Regions from separate parts of the Bradyrhizobium sp. ISRA430 genome, predicted to be linked through region 1. Evidence: riboswitches for the same ligand, from Rfam matches in the RefSeq annotation. Region 1 holds a riboswitch; the other holds the start of a gene.

Region 1 (5,914 bases):
TATATGGTGCTGGGCACGGCCTTGACCGACGCCGACGGTGTCCGCCACGAGATGACGGGCCTGCTCGGGCTGGAGACGAGCTTTGCAAAGCGCCGCATGCATCTGGGCTATCGTCTCGCCGAACTCGCCGCGCCAATGCCGGGGCATCGGGCCGGCGCACGCCTGCGCGGCCATGAATTCCACTATTCAACCATCATCGCGCAGCCTGATACTGCACTTGCGGTCGTGCGCGATGCCACCGGCGCAGTCATTGCCGAGACCGGCTCGCGCCGCAACCGTGCCACGGGCACGTTCTTCCATCTGATCGCGGAGGACCGGTGAGCGGCTTCGTCTCCTTCGTCTCCGCCGGTCCCGGCGATCCCGAACTCCTCACGGTGAAGGGGGTGGCGCGGCTGCGCGAGGCCGACGTCGTGCTCTATGATGACCTCGCCTCCGGCGCGATCCTCGATCTCGCCCGGCCCGGCGCCAATCTCGTCGCGGTGGGCAAGCGCGCGGGGCGCCCCTCGACCAAGCAGCAGCACGTCAACCGCCTGTTGGTCGACTATGCCGCGACCGGCGCGCGCGTGGTGCGGCTGAAGTCGGGCGATGCCGGAATATTCGGACGTCTGGAAGAGGAGATCGAGACGCTGCGCGCGGCCGGCATCGGCTACGAGATCATCCCCGGCGTCACCTCGGCATGTGTCGCGGCTGCCGAGGCCGGCATTCCCCTGACCCGGCGCCACACCTCGCGCCGGGTACAGTTCGTGACCGGGGCCGATGTCACCGGCGAACTGCCCAAGAATCTCAATTGGGCTGCGCTGGCCGATCCAGAGGCGACGACCGTGGTCTATATGGGCCGCCGCACATTCCCGGATCTCGCCGCGAAGCTGATCGCGCATGGGCTTTCCCCGGACACACCGGCGCTGTTCGCCGAATCCCTCGGTCGCCCGGACGAGCGGTTGCTGCGCACCACGATCGCCGAGCTGGCCAGGCAGCTCGCGCGGGGCGGCGCAGCCACGACGGCCGCCGTCATCGTGTTCGGCGCCCTGGCGGAGGCTGGTTGATCGTGCTGACGCTCTCGCTGATAGGCATCGGTTGCGGCGATCCGGAGCAGCTCACGCTGGCTGCGATCCGTGCCATCAACGCTGCCGATCTCGTCCTGATCCCGCGCAAGGGGACCGCGAAATCCGATCTTGCCGACTTGCGGCGGACGATCTGCGCCGACGTGCTCACCAACGAAAAGACCCGCATTGCTGAATTCGATCTGCCGGTGCGTGACAAGGAAGCGGATTATCGCAAGGGGGTGGACGATTGGCACGACGCTGTCGCCGCGACCTGGTCGCAGGCGATCGCAGATCATCTCGAAGGCGAGGGCCGTGTCGCGCTGCTGATCTGGGGCGATCCCTCGCTCTACGATTCCTCGCTGCGTATCGCGCGCCGGCTTGATCCACTGCCGACAATCGAGGTGGTCTCCGGCATCACCTCGATCCAGGCCTTGTGTGCGGCGCATGCGCTGCCGCTGAACGACATCGGCGAGCCCTTTCTGGTCACGACAGGACGGCGCCTGCGCGAGGGTGGATGGCCGCAAGGAGCAGATACGGTCGTCGTGATGCTTGATGGCGGCACGGCATTTCAGTCGCTCGATCCGAAGGGCCTGCACATCTGGTGGGGTGCCAATCTCGGCATGCCCGATGAGATCATCATGTCTGGCGCGCTCACTGAGGTCGGTCCGCGCATCGTCGCCGCGCGGCAAGAGGCGCGCGAGCGGCATGGCTGGATCATGGACAGCTACATTCTCAAACGCAGGCCATGACGTAAACGAGGTAGCATGCTTCCCGAATGGGTCTACCAGAAATGTCCTGATATCTCCGCGGTCCATCGCGACGCCGCGACCGCGCGTCAGGCGCAACTGACGAAGCCGACCGGCGCGCTCGGGCGGCTCGAGCAGCTTGCGATCGAGCTTGCCGGGCTCCAGGCCACCGAGCAGCCGCGCGCTGGCTGCGTCCCGATCATCGTCTTCGCCGGCGATCATGGCGTGGTCGCGCAAGGCGTGTCGGCCTATCCGCAGGCGGTGACCATTGCGATGATGGCAAATTTTGCGTCCGGCGGCGCCGCGATCTCGGTGCTGGCGCGTGAGCTCGGCTCATCCCTCGAGGTAGTCGACGCCGGCACGCTGGCGCAGGCGAAGATGGCCGGTATCATCACCGACAAGCCACGCAGCGGCACCCGCGACTTCAGCGTCGAGGCCGCGCTCGAACCGTCGGAACTGGCATTTGCCTTTGCATGCGGGCACCGCGCTGTGGCTCGCGCCGCGGCCTCACAGCCAAATCTACTCATTCTCGGTGAGATGGGCATCGGCAACACCACGACCTCGGCGGCGATTGCCGCGAGCCTGCTCGCTATGAGCGCCGAGGAGATCGCGGGCAGCGGCACCGGCATCGATGCGGCCGGCCGCGCGCACAAGGCAAGCGTGATCGACGCCGCGATCGCGCGCCATGGTTTGACCGATGCTTCGCCTGAGAAGATCCTGTACGCCGTCGGTGGTCTCGAAATCGCGGCCATCTGCGGCGCGATCATCGCCGCCGCGCAGCGCCGCATTCCGGTGCTGATCGATGGCTTCATCGTCTCGGTTGCGGCGCTGGCTGCGGTTCGTCTCAACCCGTCATGCCAGCCGTTTCTGCTGGCCTCGCACCAATCCGCGGAGCAGGGGCATCGGCTGGTTCTGCGCGCGCTGAACGTCCAGCCGCTGATCAGCCTCGATCTCAGGCTGGGTGAGGGATCGGGCGCCGCGATCGCGTTGCCGCTGGTCCGTCTGGCCTGCGCACTCCACAACGGCATGGCGACGTTTGCCGAGGCCAACGTGCCGGATCGTCCGGCCTGATGTTCAGCCGGCGCGCTGATTGACGGACACGACGCGCCAGCCGGTCGCGAGCCGGTCGATGCGGGTGAGCGACAACGGATCGATGACGAAGCGGAGCGCCGCCCGCGGCGCAAGATCGAGCGCGATGCAGAGCGCGGCGCGGATCGTGCCGGAGTGGACCACGAGAATGACCGGACCGGTTTTGACGGTCGAGAGGCCTTGGCGGACGCGGGCGATCTGTTCCTCAAAGCTTTCACCACCGGGCGGTTTAGCTCGCGCGGGGTCGTTCCAGAATTGCGCATAGGTATCGCCGCCCGCCGCAGCCAGATCATCGTGGCGCTGGCCGGTCCAGTCGCCAAAATCCTGTTCGCCGAATTCCTGTGCGAGCCTAGGGCTGAGCCCGAGCGCGCGTGCCGTATCGACCGTCCGCCGCGAAGGGCTTGCATAGCTTACAGCTTCACGCGGCAGGCAGCGTCGCAACGCGTTGATCCGCGTGCGGTCGCCGAGATCGGCCGGTGCCTCCGCCGCATGGATCGTGCCCGCGATGCCGTCGACGGCCGCATGACGTATCAGCCAGAGGAAGGTCTCGCCTTCCATTCGATGTCTCCTGAAAACCACTGCGGCAAGAACGCCGCAGCCCAGCCCACATACATTGACTCGGTCCGCCTCTTAATCCTAGATGTCCCTGACGGTTTCCCCGAAAGGGGATGAAAAGGGAATGCGGTGCGGGGATGTATCCCCAATGCCGTAGCTGCCCCCGCAACTGTGAGCGGAGAATCCTTCGTCAGGAGCCACTGGGCCCTCGGTCCCGGGAAGGCGACGAAGCGGTCATGACCCGCAAGCCAGGAGACCTGCCGTCAGCCGTGGTCACACGCGAAAATGTCGGTCGGGGAGTACAGACATTCGGCTTCATCGGAGGGCTGCAAGGCCGAAGGTGAGACCTGGTTCGCTGTGACGTGCCACTGACGTCACACCGAGGTTCGAACCATGTCTTTCATCCGTGCGGCGAGTCCGCGCAAAGTCCTGCTCGCGTCCGCTGCCCTCACATCGCTTGCGTCAATTGACATGCCTGCGGCATCCGCGGAGCAGGCCCGCGATCCGCTGCCGCCGGTCGAGGTGACCCCCGCCCCGTCCCGCAAACCGGCCAAGCCTGCGCGCAGCGAGGGACGGTCCGTGCGCCGAACCGCGGCCGTCAGGCCTGCCGCAGTGCCGGCCGCGCAGAACCCGGTTGTCGCGACCACGGCGCAGACACCGCTCAACACCAATGCGGTGGCCGTAAGCGCCTCGCGCCTCGGCCTGACCGTGCGCGAGATCCCCGCAACCGTCGAGGTGATCTCGGCCGAGACCATGCGCGAGCAGGGCTACCGCACCGTTTCGGAGGTCGCCCAAGGTGCGGTCGGCGTCACCTCCGGCGACAATCCGGCCGAGCCATCGGCCTTCTCGATGCGCGGCTTCACCAACAGCCAGATCAACATGCTCTACAACGGCATCAAGATCGGCCCGCAGAACATGACGTCGCGCATCATGGACACGGCCAATCTCGAGGCCGTGGAATTCCTGAAAGGCCCGGCCTCGGTGATGTCGGGCGAGGGCGCCGCCGGCGGCGCGGTCAATGTCGTCACCAAGCAGCCGCATACCGGACCGATCCGGAATGAAGCTGATTTTTCTTGGGATTCCCTGAACTCGTTCCGCGCCCATTACGGCTCCGGCGGCAGCACCAACGTACAAGGCCTCGACTACCGCTTCGACATCAGCCGTTCCTCGCTGCACGGCTTTGCCGACGATACCAATACAAGGACGTTCGACGTCTCGAGCCAGCTCAACTACCGCATCTCCGACAGTCTTAAGATCTGGGGCGCGATCGAATACCGCGAGGATCGCGGGAGCCCCTATTGGGGCGTGCCGCTGGTGCCGATCGCCTTCAGCGGCTCGCATGCGACGAGCGGCATCGTCTCCGGCAATTACGTTTCGAACTACAACGGCTCGAACCTCGGCGCCGTCACCATCGACGACCGAACCTTCAATACCAACTACAACGTTCTCGATAACCGTAACGTCGCTCAGGAGGTGTGGCTGCGCGGCGGCTTCGAGCTGAAGCTCGCGCCGGGCCTCACCCTGAAGAGCCAGGCCTACGGTTATGGCGCGGAGCGCGAGTGGTTCAACAACGAAGTCGAGGCGTTCAATGCCAATTCGAACCTGGTCGACCGCGAGCGCTTCTATGTCGCGCACAGCCAGCGGCTGGTCGGCAACATCACCGACCTGACCTGGGACACGAATATCGCAGGCTTCGATAATCGCCTTGTCACGACGCTTGCGGTGAGTAACCTCGACTTCGTCCGGCCGGGGGCCGCCAATTTTCCGCACGATCAGGTCACGCTGGTCGATCCCGTGCGCGGCTATTACGGCCTGCTGACGACGCAGCAGCAGACCGCGCGCATCGACAACGAGGCGCTGACTTTCGAGGACCGGCTGAAACTCACACGCAGCTTTGCGCTGGTCGGCGGCCTGCGCGTCGAGCATATCGGGCTCGACCGCAACGCGACCGACGTGAACGGGCTGGAGAAGGCGAACTTCCCGTTCTCGCAGTCCTGGGCACCGGTGACGGGCCGCTTCGGCTACACCTGGGAGGCCGTTCCCGGCCTGACCTTCTTCAGCCAGTACGCCACCGGGGCTGATGTCTCCGCCAACAACATCTTCCTGCTCGCACCCACCCAGCCGCTCGACCTGACGACTTCGCGCACCTATGAGACGGGCGTAAAGCGTTTGTTCTGGGACAACAGGGCGGAGTGGTCGTTCTCGGCCTACGACATCCAGCGCAAGAACGTCTATGCTGCGGCTGGCGGCATGCAGCTCAACATTGCCGGACGGCAGGAGTCGAAGGGCGTGGAGCTCGCGGCGTCTGTCCGTCCCATCGACGCGCTACGGCTGTGGGGCAACATTGCCTATGTCGATGCGCGCTACGCCGATTACAATTTCGTCGGTGGATCGTTCTCAGGGAACACCCCGCCGAACGTACCGCGCATCGTCGCCAATGCGGGGGCATCGTACCGCTTCTTCACGCCCTGGCCGGTCGAG
Region 2 (5,914 bases), 3.2 Mb from region 1:
GCGTCTCGCGCTCCTTGGCATCGAGCGGCCGCGGACTACCTGCCGAGCGACGCCGAAGTCGAGAAGCTGCGGCCGAAGGATTGATGTCGCCGCTCTCGCAGCTGCCGTAGGGTGGGTTAGCCGACTACGTTCGCCGTCTCTCTCTCTCTCTCTCTCTCTCTCTCTCTCTCTCTCTGCGCGCACTGCACCCTCTTGACCTGAGGAGGAGATCCCCATCGCTCAGCCACGAACTCGGTATGCGGGAGAAAGCCGAACCTCGGATGCTGTTTCTCACGCGCTTGAAGAACAAAAGCGCCTGTGAATTTTAACGGTCGAGCGGAAGTCAGGCGTGGAGGAGCAACCTGGCTATGCTTTGTGCCAACCTCCATCGGCAGACATAGGCTGCCGATGGTTTCGGCGAGGGTGATGACATTTCGCCGTAAATTCTTGTCACGAAAAGACTTATGTCCGAAAAGTCTGCTCTCGCTCTCCTCTGAGAGTTGGACAAAGGCGCCACGGAGTTCAGCTCAACGCTCGCTGCGCAAATGAATCGGTATCGTTTGCGCAAACCGCGCAAAACCCGGAGCTCTCTTTCGGAGAGCCTGCCGGGATGGTCGTTGATGCCAATCGCATTTTGGCTTTTCGCACCTCTGCCCTGCACCTGGTGCCGCCGCCCCGTTCGTACAAGGACCGGATTTTTCATGACCCAGGCGGCGCGACTGGCGGCCGCTCCCTCGTAGTACGCTTCCCCGTGATCACATATGGAGCGTTACCCAGCAAGCCCGGCATGAGGGTGTGCGGTTGCGCCAGAGACATTTGGAAGGGCAACCATGTGGAGCCGTGGCTTCGTCGTATACGCACCGGGCGAGGGGTGAGCCGCCCTCGTGTTCGGGCGATCGCGAGTGCCATCCTGATGCCATTCGGCGAGGCGTCAATCCACAACATGGGTTGGTCCCATCGCGGCACTCGGGCAGGTAGCTCTGGTGCGGTTTGGCCGACTCAAGCTACACATCATTCTCAACCACCTCGCTACACAATGGGAATGAAATGGTTGCAGCCCCCCGGGAATTGCCGGTCTCTTCTTACGCGCTTGAAGTGGATGGCCGACTCAGAGCCGAATTCGCAACCAGAGACGGCGCCAGGGCAGGTGGGACAGAATTAAAGAAGCGTTTTCCCATGCTTCAAATCCGGATCTATGACGCGCAGACGAATGCGCGCGAGGAAATCTAGCGCCGACTCAGTTCGGTCCTCGATGCCTCGGCTCCGGGGATCCTCGCCGGGGGCGCTCGGAAAAGGGCCGGTGCTCAGGGGGTATGCCGGCCCCGCTAACACTGCCCCATTGCCCTCTTAACCGGTTTCGTCGCAGCACTCCCGGGTGCCGCCTCGACGTCGGCAGGCTCACGCTCTTGCGGGTGCCAGTCAGTCGCGCGATGCGCGGCGCACGCCGGATCGGGCTTGAGCCCGAGGCATCTCCAGGCCCGGTCCCGTGAAGAATGGCATGGAGAGCTGGTTCCCTCGCAGATTGGTGTCCTCTCACTGCGTCGGGGCCAAACCACGTCTCGCAAGCTGGCACGCGTCGCTGAGCTCGACTCCTCGCAGAATCGTGCCGCCCGATTTTTTCGATGACGGCTGAAGGCTGCGGGAAAGGCTCGCGACTGTTGCGAAGGCGTAAACACCGCGGTTTTAGAGCGGATATGTCTTGCAGTTGCTTTGAGGCGTTCGGCGCTAAAGGAGCTGCGGCGCGATCTTGCTCTGCGCGACCATTTACCAAGGCCTTTCGCTCCCCTCTAACTCTTCCCGTTCCTTTGGCTCCATGCGAGCGAACCAGGAGCCGGGAGGAAAGGCTGCGATACGCTTGGCAAAGGAGGATTGCGGCTCCCAATCTTGCCCTTCGCTCTTCTCGAAAGTGATGACCCCGTTGTGTGTAAAAAAACGGGGCCCTGGGATATTACAGTTCACCAAAAGCAAAACGCGCCACAGATCACCTTTCTCGGTCGGCTTGTCCTTCTGCTTCGGCAAGTAGTCCACTCCAACAGGCTCAACGATAGTGCAGCGGCCCTGCCGCAGAAGATCGCCGAGCCGGCCTTGCGTGGTCGTCACGAAGTTGAAGTTGCTCGGATCATGCAGAAAGCGAAGATTTGCGTCCCTTTCACCCTCCTTGACTTCAGTGGCGATCAACGAGAGCGCCAGGGCGTGCCAGCCCAATTCGATCGGCTTCGCATAGGTCGACGCAAGTTGAAACGTGCCGTCGAGCGCGATCCTCCAGGTGATAACGTACTGTTCGTCTAATGTATCATCCGGGTGCCTGGTCCACGAAACGAAAATATAGTCGTTTTCGTCAAGTTCAGCGACGCCCCACATTCGAGGGACGAACTGTGCCACCTTCGAGACGTTGGAGATAATTTGTTCTATTGTCTCACCGTCTTGCGCTCGCCACGTTGACTTGAATCTTTCGATATGGGGGCTCTCGATGGCGCGAACACTGTTGCTCGTCGCAGCCAGCCCGGCCAGGCAGATCAGGGGTCGACCGAGACAAAACCATAACGCGCGTCTTCTAGACACTTTTCTCATAACTGTCGGCCTATCTGGCTTCATCCACACGTCATTCCAAAGCGGGCAACCTTCAACCTGTTATGCGCGAGCGCAAGAAGTTAGCGGCGACGCGACGGGAGACCGGTGGTGTCCCGTGCGAGCAGGCGCTCCCCTCTATGTCACGCGCCGCTAACTTCGCTGCCGGCGACAGCCTCAAGTTGCTGTGCTGGACATGCCCAGCAGGAGGAGACTGGGCATGCCGAAGACTTGCATTCCTCGTGCCAGGTAACAGACGGCAATTCGCACCGCTTTTATGTCCTCTTTGTCGGCTTTCCGACTTGGGCACGTCTCGATGTCTCCGTTCAGCGCTATCGAGCGCGGCTTATGCATCCTCGTCACGGACCGGATATTCGACGGCGCAGCGGAGCGCCTCGGTGCCAAGTTCCTGATGAGAATTGGAATCACGTTTGTCGCCATAGAACCGTTTGGTTCGGTATCGTTGCCGGGATGTGGGCTTTCGATCTCTGACATGCCTCTGGGCACTTGCGGCCAAGAGGCCAGAGCGCGTTTGGCGCTTCTTTCGCGACATGCGGCGCTCGGAACTCGAGAGCGGCCTTCGTCAGGTGCGCTTTGCTGTAGAAGGCCAACGACGCGAAGCCGATCTTCACCGCCGAGCATTTGGAGTCTAGCTGGCACTGCAAATCAACGTGCCGGCCAGGTATGTTGCTAGCTTGGCCAGTGTCTTAGGCGTATTCAGCACGGATCCAGCTGGTCGAGAGGGCGGCTGGATGGCGGACGCGCTAAGAACCGCTGCCGAGCCGGGACACGCATCAAATGCGTTCTGCTCCAGGCGGCAGTCCCGACCGCGGAAGCCGCATTTGTCCCTTCCACCGATCTGGCGTGCGGCCAGGGGGCGGCTGCGATGGTCATTACAATATCGCGGGCTGGAGAGCGCTTCTACATCGACTCAACGATAAAGATGCGCAGTCATTCGCGTAGCGAATGTCGCAGCACCAGCTTGAGACATAATCTGAGAGGTTGACGGAAGACTTGTCTTGCCGATAATCCAAGTCGTCGAGGTTCTCCGGTTCCCACTTGATCCGGAGCTAAGAGGGAAGCCGGTGAATATGCCGGCGCTGCCCCCGCAACTGTGAGCGGCGAGCCGCTGTCCAACGATGTCACTGAAGCCTGCGCGGCTTCGGGAAGGCCGGACAGCAGCGATGACCCGCGAGCCAGGAGACCTGCCCCGACAATATATTCGTCCACGGGCGGGGTGTCCCGGTGGTGCGCCAAGCAGCCGTCGCACCGCGCGACTTCCCCTGCCTGCGTCCGCCATGGCCTTTGCCCCCAACATGGGGTTAACGCTATGTCTCTTCTCTCCCTTCCGGTTGCCACGCTCGGAACGCCACGCATCGGTCCAAGGCGCGAGCTCAAACTCGCTCTAGAAAGCTACTGGGCCGGAAAAATCAGCGAAAAGCAGTTGCTCGAGGACGCAGCTGGCCTGCGTGCCGCGAACTGGGCTCGTCAGAAATCTATCGGCGTCACGGTCATTCCATCGAACGATTTCTCGCTGTATGACCAGGTGCTCGACACAAGTGTCATGGTTGGCGCCATCCCGGAGATCTACGCCTCGAAAGCCGAATCCGTTTCGCTCAAGACGTACTTCGCCATGGCCCGCGGTTCACAATGCGACGACCAGGATGCGAGTTGCGGTCACGGATCGCGCGGATTTGGCGCACCCGCGCAGGAGATGACCAAGTGGTTCGACACCAACTACCACTATATGGTCCCCGAGTTTCACAGGGGACAGACTTTCAGGCTATGCTCTCGCAAGCCGATCGAGGAGTATGAGGAAGCCAAGTCCCTTGGCTTTCAGACCCGCCCTGTCCTGATCGGGCCGGTCACATTCCTAAAGCTCGGCAAGAGTCCCGATCCTGCGTTCCAGCCACTCTCACTACTGGATGACCTGATACCGGCCTATATCGAGGTTCTGCAGGAATTGGCCAAACGTGGGGCAAATTGGGTTCAGTTGGACGAGCCCTGCCTGGTTCTTGATCTGGATGAGGGGGCGCGAAAATCTTTGCGACATGCTTATGACCGGCTCGCCAAGGAGGGGCCGGCCATCAAGATCATGGTTGCCAGCTATTTCGGCGACCTCGGCGACAATCTGGACACCGCCTTGAGTCTGCCAGTTGCCGGACTGCACCTCGATCTGGTTCGAGCGCCACAGTTGTTGGACCAGATCATCGCTGGCGGCCGAAGTGATCTCGTCATCTCGCTCGGTGTCGTCGACGGCCGGAATGTATGGCGGTCGAATTTGTCGTCGCTGCGCCAGCGGCTAGAACCCGCGATTGCGAAGCTCGGCAAGGATCGTGTACAGATCGCCCCATCCTGCTCGCTGCTTCATGTGCCGGTCGATGTTGAACTCGAGACCAGGCTCGCTTCTGACGTAAAGAGCTGGCTTGCTTTCTCGGTCCAGAAGATGCGGGAGCTTGCGATCCTGGCGCGGGCACTCGCAGGCGACCAGAATGTTGCGCTAGCTCTTGCCGAGTCGGAATGTGCCGCGACCGTCCGCCGGACTTCGCCGAAAATCCGTGATGCCAATGTCGCTGTCCGGATGAGAGCGATCGATCAGCCCATGCGTCGGCGCGCCAGCCCATTTGCCCGTCGGGCCGAGATCCAAAGCAATCGTTTCGGACTGCCGGCTTTTCCTACCACGACGATCGGATCGTTTCCGCAGACCACAGAGGTCCGGAATGCCCGTGCTGCGCATGCGCGAGGCGCGATGAGCGACGAGCAATACGACAGGTTCCTCAAGGAGGAGACAGCGCGCGCCGTACGTTGGCAGGAGGACATCGGTCTTGACGTCCTCGTGCACGGCGAGTTCGAGCGCAATGACATGGTGCAGTACTTTGGCGAGCAACTCGCCGGCTTCGCATTTACCAGGAACGGATGGGTGCAGTCCTACGGATCGCGCTGCGTCAGGCCACCGATCCTGTTTGGCGATGTAGTGCGGTCGAAGCCTATCACCGTGGACTGGTGGCGCTACGCGCAATCACTAACGAGGAAGCCGATGAAGGCGATGTTGACCGGACCGGTGACGATCTTGAACTGGTCCTTTGTTCGCGACGATATTCCTAGGAGCGAGGTCTGCCGCCAGATTGCGCTCGCGATCCGAGACGAAGTCCGCGATCTCGAGAATGCTGGTGCGACCATGATCCAGATCGACGAAGCGGCACTCCGCGAAGGATTGCCGTTGCGTCGATCGGAGTGGACGGCTTATCTCGACTGGGCCGTGGATTGCTTCCGCATCTGCTCATCGGGCGTCGCTGATCAAACGCAAATTCATACACATATGTGCTACTCGGAGTTCAACGACATCATCGGTGCGATCGCTGCAATG

The links. A riboswitch is a leader RNA that binds a small molecule or an ion and turns the genes downstream of it on or off. The one in region 1 is predicted to bind cobalamin.
Region 2: linked by a shared signal. The riboswitch ahead of metE (5-methyltetrahydropteroyltriglutamate--homocysteine S-methyltransferase) and the one ahead of MTX21_RS10830 (TonB-dependent receptor) in region 1 are both predicted to bind cobalamin.

The regions. Positions count from the first base shown of each region.
Region 1 is NZ_CP094516.1:2,178,154-2,184,067, reverse strand. Features, by position in the region: gene MTX21_RS10855 (cobyrinate a,c-diamide synthase) at 1-321, shown strand, start outside; gene cobA (uroporphyrinogen-III C-methyltransferase) at 318-1,043, shown strand; gene cobF (precorrin-6A synthase (deacetylating)) at 1,046-1,792, shown strand; gene cobT (nicotinate-nucleotide--dimethylbenzimidazole phosphoribosyltransferase) at 1,808-2,860, shown strand; gene MTX21_RS10835 (histidine phosphatase family protein) at 2,864-3,436, opposite strand; cobalamin riboswitch at 3,512-3,713, shown strand; gene MTX21_RS10830 (TonB-dependent receptor) at 3,827-5,914, shown strand, end outside.
Region 2 is NZ_CP094516.1:7,587,849-7,593,762, forward strand. Features, by position in the region: gene MTX21_RS35680 (nodulate formation efficiency C protein) at 1,744-2,361, opposite strand; cobalamin riboswitch at 3,572-3,775, shown strand; gene metE (5-methyltetrahydropteroyltriglutamate--homocysteine S-methyltransferase) at 3,878-5,914, shown strand, end outside.